2 regions of the Pseudomonas sp. A014 genome follow, and region 2 is predicted to be linked to the other one. Evidence: predicted binding sites of a transcription regulator. Region 2 holds the regulator's gene; the other holds the start of a gene.
What was found. Region 2 encodes sigma-54, which starts transcription at its own class of promoters, with help from an activator protein. Its sites were predicted from a motif close to ANTGGCATNNANNTTGCTNT; they were not measured.
Positions count from the first base shown of each region.

Region 1: a site for sigma-54 is predicted at 3,702-3,721, ahead of flgB (flagellar basal body rod protein FlgB). Genes of this name have one in related genera too.

Region 1 is NZ_CP199001.1:4,241,507-4,247,715, reverse strand. Features, by position in the region: gene cheR (protein-glutamate O-methyltransferase CheR) at 1-700, shown strand, start outside; gene ACTYOL_RS19680 (autotransporter outer membrane beta-barrel domain-containing protein) at 816-3,425, opposite strand; gene flgB (flagellar basal body rod protein FlgB) at 3,767-4,174, shown strand; gene flgC (flagellar basal body rod protein FlgC) at 4,177-4,620, shown strand; gene flgD (flagellar hook assembly protein FlgD) at 4,637-5,323, shown strand; gene flgE (flagellar hook protein FlgE) at 5,354-6,209, shown strand, end outside.
Region 2 is NZ_CP199001.1:1,086,008-1,092,216, forward strand. Features, by position in the region: gene ACTYOL_RS05215 (ZIP family metal transporter) at 1-617, shown strand, start outside; gene ACTYOL_RS05220 (HPr family phosphocarrier protein) at 647-919, opposite strand; gene rapZ (RNase adapter RapZ) at 940-1,794, opposite strand; gene ptsN (PTS IIA-like nitrogen regulatory protein PtsN) at 1,797-2,261, opposite strand; gene hpf (ribosome hibernation-promoting factor, HPF/YfiA family) at 2,274-2,582, opposite strand; gene ACTYOL_RS05240 (RNA polymerase factor sigma-54) at 2,661-4,154, opposite strand; gene lptB (LPS export ABC transporter ATP-binding protein) at 4,328-5,053, opposite strand; gene lptA (lipopolysaccharide transport periplasmic protein LptA) at 5,054-5,578, opposite strand; gene lptC (LPS export ABC transporter periplasmic protein LptC) at 5,565-6,137, opposite strand; gene ACTYOL_RS05260 (KdsC family phosphatase) at 6,146-6,209, opposite strand, start outside.

The DNA of each region.
Region 1 (6,209 bases), 2.9 Mb from region 2:
CATCAAGAGCTTGGGTGAGCTGGTGCAGCGCATCCAGACCCAGCCCCGCAGTGGCCTGCGCGAGCAGGTGGTCGATGCCATGACCACCAACGAGACCCTGTGGTTTCGCGACACCTATCCGTTCGAAGTACTGAAGAACAAGGTGATTCCCGAGTTCATCCGCAGCAACCCCGGTCAGCGCCTGCGCATGTGGTCGGCGGCCTGCTCGTCGGGGCAGGAGCCGTATTCGATCTCGATGGCCATCGATGAGTTCGAGCGCAGCAACCTGGGCCAGTTGAAGATGGGGGCGCAGATCGTCGCTACTGATCTTTCCGGCGCCATGCTCAATAACTGCAAGACCGGTGAGTACGATAGCCTGGCGATTGCCCGTGGCTTGTCGCAGGAGCGCCTGCAGCGCTACTTCGACCCGAAAGGGCCGGGGCGCTGGGCGGTGAAGCCGGCGATTCGCAGTCGGGTGGAGTTTCGCTCTTTCAACCTGCTCGACAGCTATGCGGCGCTGGGCAAGTTCGACATCGTGTTCTGCCGCAATGTGTTGATCTACTTCTCCGCGCAGGTGAAGAAAGACATCCTCATGCGTATCCATGCGACGCTCAAGCCAGGGGGGTATCTGTTCCTGGGGGCTTCGGAGGCGCTCAATGGCTTGCCGGATCATTACCAGATGGTTCAGTGCAGTCCGGGGATCATCTATCAGGCCAAGTGAATGAAAAGGCCGGTATCGAGAGATACCGGCCTTTTCGTTTTCGGGACTGCGAACACAAGACCTTGCCTGTGCCTTTGTCTTCAGGCGGCAAGGTCAGGATCGTTGGAGGTTGCGATCAGAAGTCGTACCGTATCTTCGCCGAGAACACATCGGCATTGAAGCCCGACTTGCCCACGTAGTCGTAATTGAGCCCAAGGGTTACCGCACCCAGCTTGTAGTCGGCTCCAATGCCCGCCTCGTAGCTGTTGCGCACGGCACTCGCGCCGCGGGTCACGAATGGCGTGTTGCCAAGCAGGAAGGTCGAGGTGCTGTTGGTCTGGTCGGCGGCAAAGTCGTGGTAGCCCATCAGCTTGAACTGCGGCTCCAGGGTCCCGACGCCAATGGCATAGCTGCCCGCCACCCGCACACCTGCGCCGAGTTCGAGCGCTTCGTAGCGTTCATCTTCGACCTTGAGCGCGGCGGACGAGCCTTTCTCGCGATAGCCATCGATGTCGACACGGCTGTAGCGCGCGGCCACACGCGGCTCGACCAGCAGTTGCGGGTTGATGTGCCAGGTGTAGCCACCGACCAGGTTCACGGCCAGCTGGTCGCTGTCGTAATCGGCCTTGGCTCGGGTATCAGCGATCTCGCGCTTGCCTTCGTTGTCGCCCAGGCCGTAGGTCAGGCTGGCGTCGACGAAGTAGTTGCCCAGGGTGTAGGCGCTGTACAGGGTGAAGGCATGGCTCTCTACCGAAGTCTTGTTGCCACTGCTGCCGTTGACGTCGGTGTCCAGGAAGCTGTACGCCAGGCCCAGGGTGAGCTGGTCGTTGAGCTTGCCATCGGCACCGACGGCAATGCCGCGACTGTAGGCGTTGTAACCGGCCACGCCGTCACGGTTGTTCTGGGTGGCGTCGCTGTACAGCGATTGAATCCACACGCCGGCCTGGCTGAAGCCTTCGCCCGAAGAGGCGCCACGCAGGCTGCTGGCACGGCTGCTGATGGCGTTGCCGATCATGCGCTGGCTTCCGGTGGCCGCATGGCGGGCGCCGCCGTTGACTTCCGGGGTCAGCTGGCGGGCCAGTCTCGCGACCTGGGCCTGGTCTGCGGTGGCGGCGTAGGCCAGCAGCGGGTCACCTTTGGGCAGTTGAGCCAGGAGGCCATTGTTGATGGCGTTACCGATCGCGCCCTGGGCATTGCCGTTGCCGCCGCCTTCCTTGACGATTTCGGTGATCTCGTCGACCGGCTTGGTCGTGACTTGTGCGTAGATCTTGTTGTCTTCCACCGCGCTGCTCTGCACGCGCAGCAGTGCCGAGGTGCTGGTGACCTGGATGCCGTTGGGGTCAAGGTCGTGGCCTGCGGTGTCCACCAGCTGTACCTGGCCGGCCTCGACCAGCAGGTAGCGCGATCCGGACGGCTGGAAGTCCTCTTCGTCGGCGTGCAGGGCGATGCGCGAGCCTTGTTCGAACTTGCTGGTGCCGCTGACCTTGAGTACCGCCACGCTCGGGTCGGTTTCGCTGGACAGCTCCAGGCCCAGCGCCGAGTTGCCGGCGATCGACAGGTTGCCGTCGATCACGGTGCGGGCCGCGGTCAGTGACAAGGTTGCACGGGTGTCGTCGCTCAGGTTGCCGACTTCGATCCAGCCACCAGGCTTGAGGCGGATGTCCGGGGTGCTGTGGGGCAGGTAGTGGGCCTGGAACTCGCTGTCACCTTCGATCTCGATGTTGCTCAGCCCGTCCAGCATGCCGGTGATCTGGCTGCCCTCGCGCAGGATGAGTTCGACCGGCCGATTGCTGTGGCTGGCGTCGATGGCCACCTGGGCCATGATGATGCCGCTGTTGAAGATGTTCAGGTCGCCGTGGTCGCGATACCAGGGTTGCTGGCCGGGGGCGTCATATGCGACATCGCCGATGCGAATGCCGGTGCCGCTCAGGGCGTAGATCGAGCCACGGTTGTCGATGTGTCGCCCGAGGCTGGTGGTCAGGGTTGCACCGTCGAGCGCGATGGCCTGGCTATTGGTGTCGCTGGCGACGATATTGCCGTGGTTTTCGATGCTGTCCAGGCGGGTTGGCATGCCGGTGGCGCCGCCGCGCGAAGTGGCGTTGACGCTGATGGCATTGGGGCCGCTGCTTTCGATGGCGCCGCGGTTGATGATCTTGCCCTGCACGGTGGCACCGGCGAGGTTGAGAGTGATCGCGTTGTAGCCATAGGCGCGGATCTTGGCATTCTGGGCATTGACCACGTCGCCCTTGATCAGCGTCGATTGACCGGTGGCGCTGGCCAGGTTGATGCCGTAGGCCTCTCGTCGGTTGATGATGCCGATGCCGGTGCCGGCCTGGAGCGTGCCCTGGTTGATCAGGTTGCCATCGAGCGTGGTATTGCTGATTTTCAGCGCATTGCCATCGAGGCTGGTGCTCCTGACGAAGGCCTGGTTCACCAGGTCGCCGGTCACCTGGCTGTTGCGCAGGGTGAGGGCATCGCTGCGATTGACCATGTCCACGGAGGTGCGGTCGTTGTCGTTGATCGGGCTGTTGAAGGTCAAGCCGCCCTGTACGGTGGCGTCGTCGAGCACGACCGCACTGCGGGAAATATTGGTGAAGCTGCCGCCGAACTCGAGCCCGTTCGCGTAGCTCTGGTGGCTTGAGGTGAAGCCGGCATCGGTAAGCTGGACGGTCTGGCCGTGGGCAGGCAGGGCGCAGGCGGCAATTGCCAGGGCCAGCAGGGTCTTGCGATAGGTCAGCGGGGACACGGTTTCTTCCTTGGAAGGCAATGGGGACAGTGCGCATCCATGCTGTGCCTGAAACCGTAACTAGTGGCCTCATGCCACATTTCTGCGCGGTCGCGAATGCTACTCGTAGTGATGGCAAAATAACACTGGTCTGTTGACGTCAATTTTTTGGATTGCCGCTTTTGCCGCTCTGCAATTGCCGCTCACCCGCCACCAAGCGGAAGCACTTTGCCGCTTTTCTGGCATTGCCGCTGCTCACTGATACAGCCGATGCCCGGTATTACTGGGGTTGCGCCTGTTGGCACAGGCCTTGCTATAGCTTGGCCAACGCAACGCTGGTCAACCTTCGAAGGTTCCCCGACATGAGCATCAGCTTCGACAAGGCCCTCGGCATCCATGAAAAGGCACTGGGCTTCCGCGCCCAGCGCGCCGAGGTGCTGGCCAACAACATCGCCAACGCCGACACGCCCAACTACAAGTCGCGTGACATGGACTTCTCCTCGGTGCTTGCCGCCGAGGCAGACAAACAAAGCAACGGGCGTATCTCGCTGACCCGCACCAACGGCCATCACATCGAGGCCGAAGGCCTGGCCATGGCCGACGACAGCCTCAAGTACCGCACGCCGATGCAGCCGTCGATCGATCAGAACACCGTCGATGCCCAGATCGAACAGTCGAACTATGCGCAGAACGCCATCGACTTCCAGGCCAGCTTCACCTTGCTCAACAGTAAATTCAAAGGGCTGGTATCGGCCCTGCGTGGAGAGTGACCATGTCCCTTGCCAGTGTCTTCAACATCGCCGGTAGCGGCATGAGCGCGCAGAACACGCGCCTTAACACCGTCGCCTCGAACATCGCCAACGCCGAGACCGTCTCCTCGAGCATCGATCAGACCTACCGCGCGCGCCACCCGGTGTTCGCCACCACCTTCGAGCAGGCCCAGAACGGTGCCGGCCAGTCGCTGTTCGACGACCAGGGCCAGGCCGGCCAGGGGGTGCAGGTCAAGGGGATCATCGAGGACCAGAGCAATCTGGAAGCCCGCTACGAGCCCAATCACCCGGCGGCGAACAAGGACGGCTACGTCTACTACCCGAACGTCAACGTGGTCGAGGAAATGGCTGACATGATCTCCGCCAGCCGTGCGTTCCAGACCAACGCCGAACTGATGAACACCGCCAAGACCATGATGCAGAAGGTGCTGACCCTGGGTCAGTGATTGAGGAGCGCAACGCATGGCAGTCAATATCAATGATGTGCTCGCCAATTCTGGTGTTAGCAACGGCACCAAGAAGCCAACCAGCGAGCCGACCGACAAGAACGCGCTCGGCAAGGATGCCTTCCTGCAGTTGCTGGTCACCCAGATGCAGCACCAGAACCCGCTCGACCCGCAGGACAACGGTGAGTTCGTTGCCCAGCTGGCGCAGTTCAGCAGCCTGGAGGGTATCCAGACCCTCAACGAGTCGGTCAATGCCATTACCGGTTCGCTGGGTTCGTCTCAGGCACTGCAGGCGTCGTCGCTGGTCGGTCGCTCGGTGATCGTGCAGAACGACAAGGCGTTGGTCGATCCGACCAAGAGCTTCAATGGTCAGGTCGTGGTGCCGCAGAACATCGAGAGCGGCAAGGTCACGATCAAGGACAAGGATGGCAACGTCGTCAAGACCATCCAGTTGGGCGAACAGAAGAAGGGCACTGCCGACTTCATCTGGGATGGCACCAACGACAAGGGCGAGAAGGTTGCGGCGGGCAATTACACCTTTACCGCGACGACCACCGTCGATGGCAAGGCTCAGGAGATGTACACGCTGCTGCCAGCCACCGTCACCAGTGTCACCGTGGGCGGCACTGGCGGCGAGATGATGCTCAACCTGGCGGGTATCGGCAAGGTCGGCATCTCCAAAGTACAAACCATCGGAATCTAAGGCCGGCCTGTTCGGCAGAAGGAGCAAAGCATGTCTTTCAATATCGGCCTTAGCGGTCTCTACGCAGCCAACAAGCAACTCGACGTTACCGGCAACAACATCGCCAACGTCAATACCACAGGTTTCAAGTCGTCGCGTGCCGAGTTCGCCGACGTCTACGCCGGTGCCAACCGCCTGGGCGTGGGCCAGAACCAGGTCGGTAACGGTGTGCGCCTGGCGGCGGTGTCGCAGCAGTTCACCCAGGGTGACGTGAACAACACCGGCAACGTGCTGGACATGGGCATCCAGGGCCAGGGCTACTTCGTCCTCTCCGACAACGGCTCGCTGACCTACACCCGTGCCGGTGCCTTCCGCACCGACAAGGACAACAACGTGGTCACCTCCGATGGCCTGAACCTGCAAGGTTATGCCGCCGACAGCACCGGCAAGATCCAGAAGGGCATCCTCACCAACCTGAAGATCGATACCTCGGCGCTGGCCCCCAAGGCCACCACCCTGATCGACCAGGGCATCAACCTGAACTCCTCCGCCGACACCATCCCGCTGGAAGTGTCCAACGGCGCGACCCCGCCGGTGATGGTGCCGAACAAGCCGTTCGACCCGGCCGACCAGTCGACCTACACCAAGTCCTTCCCGACCAAGGTGTACGACAGCCAGGGTAACGAGCACACCATGGAGCAGTTCTACCGCAAGACCGGCACCAACGAGTGGACCATGTACACCCTGGTCGATGGTCGCAACCCGCTGAACCCGGGCAGCACCACGCCGCTGACCGGCACCATGACCTTCAACTCCGACGGCAGCATCAAGGCCATGACCACCGACAACACCACGGTGCCGGCGGCCAACTGGAGCGTGACCAACAACACCTTCAGCCTCAAGGGCT
Region 2 (6,209 bases):
TCTCTCTGATCATCCCGGGCCTTGATGCGGCTCAGTCCATTGGCTTCAGCCCTTGGGGCGCCGGTGGCCTGGTCAGTGCCGGGTTGTTGTTCGGGGCGCTGTGCCTGTTCCTGGTCGACTTGAGAATCTCCGGGGTTTCGCCGGAGTCCATGGTCGGGCAAGGCAATCAGCCGGTGATCGCTGCGCGGATCTGGCTGTTCGTAGCCGCGATCATCGCGCACAACATCCCGGAAGGCATGGCCATTGGTGTTTCCGCTGGCGGCGGCATGCCAGACGCCGACAGCCTCGCCATGGGCATTGCCCTGCAGGACGTGCCGGAGGGGCTGGTGATCGCGTTGGTGTTGGCAGGGGCTGGGATGTCGCGGTTCAAGGCCTTCCTCATCGGTGCTGCATCCGGGCTGGTGGAGCCGGTAGCGGCGGTGATCTGTGCCTGGCTGGTGAATGTTGCCGAGCTGCTGCTACCGCTTGGGCTTGCGTGTGCGGCAGGAGCGATGTTGCTGGTGGTGACCCAGGAAATCATTCCCGAGTCACGCAGCAATGGCAATCATCGCCTGGCAAGCCTGGGGTTATGCATCGGCTTCTGCCTGATGATGGTGATGGACACTGCGATGTCCTGAGGCTGTCAGGCAAGGGACGGGGCGGGAGCTTACTCGCCTTCGTCAAAATAATTGTTGATCAGCGCCACCAGTGCATCCAGTGCGTCGTTGTCCTGCTCGCCTTCGGTATGCAGGTGCACTTGGGTGCCTTTGCCCGCGGCCAGCATCATCACTGCCATGATGCTCTTGCCGTCCACCAGCTTGTCGGGGGCTCGCCCGACCCGAACCTGGCAGGGGAACTTCCCGGCCACGCCGACGAACTTGGCTGCCGCCCGGGCGTGCAGGCCCAGCTTGTTGATGATGGTGATTTCGCGGGCGGGCATCGTGGGGTGGATCCTGTGGGTTAGAGGTCGCGGTGACGGACCTGGACGTTTTTCAGGGTTTGCTGCAGCAGTTGTCCGAGGCGCTCGGTGATATAGACAGAGCGGTGGTGTCCGCCGGTGCAGCCGATGGCGATGGTGACGTAGGCGCGGTTGCTGGCGGCAAAGCGCGGTAGCCACTTCAACAGGTAGCTGGAGATGTCCTGGAACATTTCCTCGACGTCCGGTTGTGCTGCCAGGTACTCGATCACTGGCGCTTCAAGGCCAGAGTGCTCGCGCAACTCGGGTTTCCAGTAAGGGTTTGGCAGGCAGCGCACGTCGAACACCAGATCGGCGTCCACCGGCATGCCGCGTTTGAAACCGAAGGATTCGACGAGAAAAGCGGTGCCGGGTTCAGGCTGGTTGAGCAGGCGCAGCTTGATCGAGTCACGCAGCTGGTAAAGATTAAGGCTGGTGGTATCGATCTTGAGGTCGGCGAGGTCGGCGATGGGGCCGAGCAGTTCGCTTTCTACGCGGATCGCTTCGGCGAGCGAACGGTCCGCGTTGGTCAGCGGGTGGCGACGGCGGGTTTCGGAGAACCGCTTGAGCAGCGTGTCCTCGTCGGCGTCCAGGTACAGCACGTCACACTGGATGTGACGTGCGCGAGCGTCCTCGAGCAATTCGGGGAAGCGCGACAGATGGCTCGGCAGGTTGCGCGCATCGATGGACACGGCGACCTTGGGTTGCATCAGTTCGGTATTGATCAGCGCGTTTTCCGCCAACTGCGGCAGCAACCCGGCGGGCAGGTTGTCGATGCAGTAGTAGCCGTTGTCTTCCAGCACATCGAGCGCGGTGCTCTTGCCGGAGCCGGACCGGCCGCTGACGATGATCAGGCGCATGTTCAGTGCTCGTTCTGTGCGTCCAGGACTACCTGGTAGAGGGCTTCGCTGCTGTCGGCGGCACGCAGGCGATCACGGACTTCCTTGCGATCGAGCATGCTGGCGATCTGGCGCAGCAGTTCGAGGTGGGCATCGGTGGCCGCTTCCGGGACCAGCAGCACGAACAGCAGGTCCACGGGGGCGCCGTCGATGGCGTCGTAGTCGATGGGAGCGTCCAGATGCAGCAGGGCGCTGACGGGGGCAGTACAACCTTCCAGGCGGCAATGAGGAATGGCGATGCCATTACCGAAACCGGTGGAGCCCAGTTTTTCGCGAGCGATGAGCTTTTCGAAGACGTCTTGCATCGCAAGCTCAGGTACTTGCTCGGCAATCAGGTTGGCGACCTTTTCCAGGGCGCGCTTCTTGCTGCCGCCCGGCACGTTCACGAGGGAACGGCCGGGGGTCAGGATGGTTTCAAGTCGGATCATGGATGAGGGGGATCAGCGGGCAGCTGCACCTTGCAGCAGGCTTTGCTGTTTTTCCTTGTGTTTTTTCAGTTGGCGGTCGAGCTTGTCAGCCAGTGCGTCGATCGCGGCATACATGTCTTGGTGTTCAGCGTTGGCGACCACTTCGCCGCCGGGAATCTGGAGTGTCGCTTCAACCTTCTGCTGCAGCTTTTCGACTTTCATGATCACCGTTGCATTGGTGATCTTGTCGAAATGTCCTTCCACGCGGGCGAGCTTCTCGAGCACGTATTCGCGCAGTGGTTGGGTGACTTCTACATGCTGGCCACTGATGTTGACTTGCATACAGCTTCTCCTTTGTTGCCCGTGCATAAAGAGGCAGGTATTGCACCTGCCACTGAAACGCTGTGGCACATCCCGGCGCTACATCAATCGCTTGCGCTCGCTCGACGGGGCAATCCCCAGCGATTCGCGGTACTTGGCGACGGTGCGGCGGGCTACCTGGATGCCTTGTGCCTCCAGTAAACCAGCGATCTTGCTGTCACTCAATGGCTTTTTCTGATTTTCCGCGGCCACCAGTTTCTTGATGATCGCGCGGATCGCCGTAGACGAGCATTCGCCGCCTTCGGCGGTGCTCACATGGCTCGAGAAAAAGTATTTCAATTCGTAGATGCCACGGGGGGTGTGCATGTACTTCTGTGTGGTGACCCGCGAAATGGTCGATTCGTGCATGCCTACCGCTTCGGCGATGTCGTGCAGCACCAGCGGTTTCATGGCTTCGTCGCCATGATCGAGGAAGCCGCGCTGATGTTCGACGATTTGCGTGGCCACTTTCATCAGCGTCTCGTTGCGGCTTTGCAGGCTCTTGATGAACCAGCGCGCTTCCTGCAGCTGGTTGCGCATGAAGGTGTTGTCGGCGCTGGTGTCGGCGCGGCGGACGAAGCCTGCATACTGCGGATTGACTCGCAGGCGAGGCACGGCCTCCTGGTTCAATTCGACCAGCCAGCGGTCGCTGTCCTTGCGTACGATGACGTCCGGGATCACGTACTCCGGCTCGCTGGATTCGATCTGCGAACCTGGGCGCGGATTGAGGCTTTGCACCAGCTCGATGACCTGGCGCAGCTCGTCTTCCTTGAGCTTCATGCGACGCATCAGCTGGCTGTAGTCGCGGCTGCCGAGCAGGTCGATGTAGTCGGTAACCAGGCGCTGGGCCTCGGCCATCCACGGCACGCTCGCCGGCAGCTGGCGCAGTTGCAGCAGCAGGCATTCGCCCAGGTTGCGGGCGCCGACGCCGGCCGGCTCGAATTGCTGAATGCGGTGCAGCACCGCTTCGACTTCATCCAGCTCGATGTCCAGCTCGGGATCGAATCCGGCGCAGATTTCCTCGAGGCTGTCTTCCAGGTAGCCCTGGTCGTTGATGCTGTCGATGAGGGTGACCGCGATCAGGCGGTCGGTGTCGGACATCGGTGCCAGGTTGAGCTGCCACAGCAGGTGGCTCTGCAGGCTTTCGCCGGCAGAGGTGCGGGTGGTGAAGTCCCACTCGTCTTCATCGTTGCTGGGCAGGCTGCTGGCGCTGGTCTGGTAGATGTCTTCCCAGGCCGTGTCGACCGGCAATTCGTTGGGGATGCGCTCGTTCCACTCGCCTTCTTCGAGGTTTTCCGTGCTGACGGTAGTTTCCTGGAAGCTGTTGTCCTGGGCTTCGGCGGCAGGTTTGCTTTCGCCGTTTTCCGCCATTGGATCGCTGTTGTCGAAGTCGTCGCCGTCTTCCTGACGTTCGAGCATCGGATTGGACTCCAGCGCTTCCTGGATTTCCTGCTGGAGGTCCAGGGTGGAGAGCTGGAGCAGACGGATGGCCTGTTGCAACTGCGGGGTCATCGTCAGTTGCTGGCCCATTTTTAGGACGAGCGATGGTTTCATGGCTGGGGCTTAATACCTTGTTCGCCGGCGCGCATGCGCCATCCACTACAGGGCGCCGGAGCGCCAAATCTTAAGCAAGTTATATGCCTGAAATTGTAGCGTTTGCCTAGAGCACTGTAACACTTAAGCCCGTTTCACCAGGCATTTCCAATGCTCCAGGCAGCTCCCGGGCGTCAGAGTCGGAACTCGTGGCCCAGGTAGACTTCCTTGACCAACTGGTTGGCCAGGATGGTCTCGGCGTCGCCTTCGGCGATCAGTTGACCATCGTTGACGATATAGGCGGTCTCGCAGATGTCGAGGGTTTCGCGCACGTTGTGGTCGGTGATCAGTACGCCGATGCCCTTGGCCTTCAGATGGTGGATGATCTGTTTGATATCACCCACGGAAATCGGGTCGACGCCGGCGAAGGGTTCGTCCAGCAGGATGAATTTCGGCGCAGTCGCCAGGGCGCGGGCAATTTCGACGCGACGGCGTTCGCCACCGGACAGGCTCATGCCGAGGTTGTCGCGGATGTGGCTGATATGGAACTCCTGCAGCAGGCTTTCCAGCTCCTTGCGCCGTCCCTCGCGGTCCAGGTCCTTGCGTGTCTCGAGGATGGCCATGATGTTGTCGGCGACCGACAGCTTGCGGAAGATCGAGGCTTCCTGCGGCAGATAGCCGATGCCTGCCTGGGCCCGGCCATGCATGGGCTGATGGCTGACATCGTTGCTGTCGATGAGCACGCGGCCCTGGTCGGCCTGGACCAGCCCTACGATCATGTAGAAGCAGGTGGTCTTGCCGGCGCCGTTGGGGCCGAGCAGGCCGACGATCTGGCCGCTGTCGATCGACAGGCTGACGTCGCGGACGACCTGGCGGCCCTTGTAGCTCTTGGCCAGGTGCTGGGCTTTGAGGGTTGCCATTTACTCGGCCTTTTTCTTCGGTTGGATCACCATGTCGATACGCTGACGAGGTGCGGTCACGTTACCACCACGGCCAGCGGTCGCCACCTGGGTCTTGGTGTTGTAGACGATCTTCTCGCCTTCGGTGGTGTTGCCTTCGTTCTCGACCTTGGCGCGGTCGGTGAGGATGACGATATCCTTCTGCGCCTGGTACTGGATGGTGACGGCCCAGCCCTTCATCTTGTCGGGTTTTGCAGCGCTCTGCTGTTGCTCGAAGTAGGCCAGGTTGCCCACCGAGGTCACGACGTCGATGTCGCCCGAGGCGGCGCGAGTCATGGTCACGGTGTTGCCTTTGATCATCATCGAGCCCTGGGTGATGATCACATCGCCGGTGTAGGTGGCAACGCCCTGTTTGTCGTCCAGATGCGCGTTGTCCGCCTGGATGCGGATTGGCTGGTCACGGTCGTTCGGCAGGGCCAAGGCGCTCGCGCTTCCCAGTGCTGCGCTCAGGCTGAGCAAAAGGGGGAGGGTTTTAACGAGCCTCATACTGTCCTCTTACGTTGGACAGCAGGTCCATCCTGCCGTCTTCCAAATATGCTTTCATTCCTACACCCGTAGTCGTGCCACCGGCGCCGTCGATTCTAACGGCTTGGGCGGTCTGCGCATATTGCTTCTGCGGGAACACCGTCATGCGGCTACTGGTGATCAGGGTGTCGCGTTGTTTTTCGTCGGTGCGGGCGATCCGCACGTTGTCGATCAGTTCGACCTCGGTACCGTCCGGGTTGACCTCGGCGCGCACGCTCTGCACGTGCCATGGGAAAGCTGTCCCACGGTAGATGTGCATGTCTGGCGTGGTCACCAGGGTGACTTCGCTGGCCTTCAGGTGCTCGACCTTGTCCGCGGTCATCTCGTATTGCAGCCTGCCGTCGGGCAGGTACTGTACGCTGTGGGCGTTGATCGCATAGTAGTCGATGGCGCTTTCGTCGACCTGGGCCGTGGGCTTGTCGAGGAAGCTCTCGGGGCTGATGTTCCAGTAGCCGACCGCCACCAGCAGCGCAGCGATGGCTGCCAGCAGCACGGCATTTCGAAGTTTCTTGCTGAGCATGGCGTGGCCTACAGGTAATGGGCGTTGGCAGCGTCCAGGGTACCCTGGGCCTGCATGATCAGTTCACAGAAC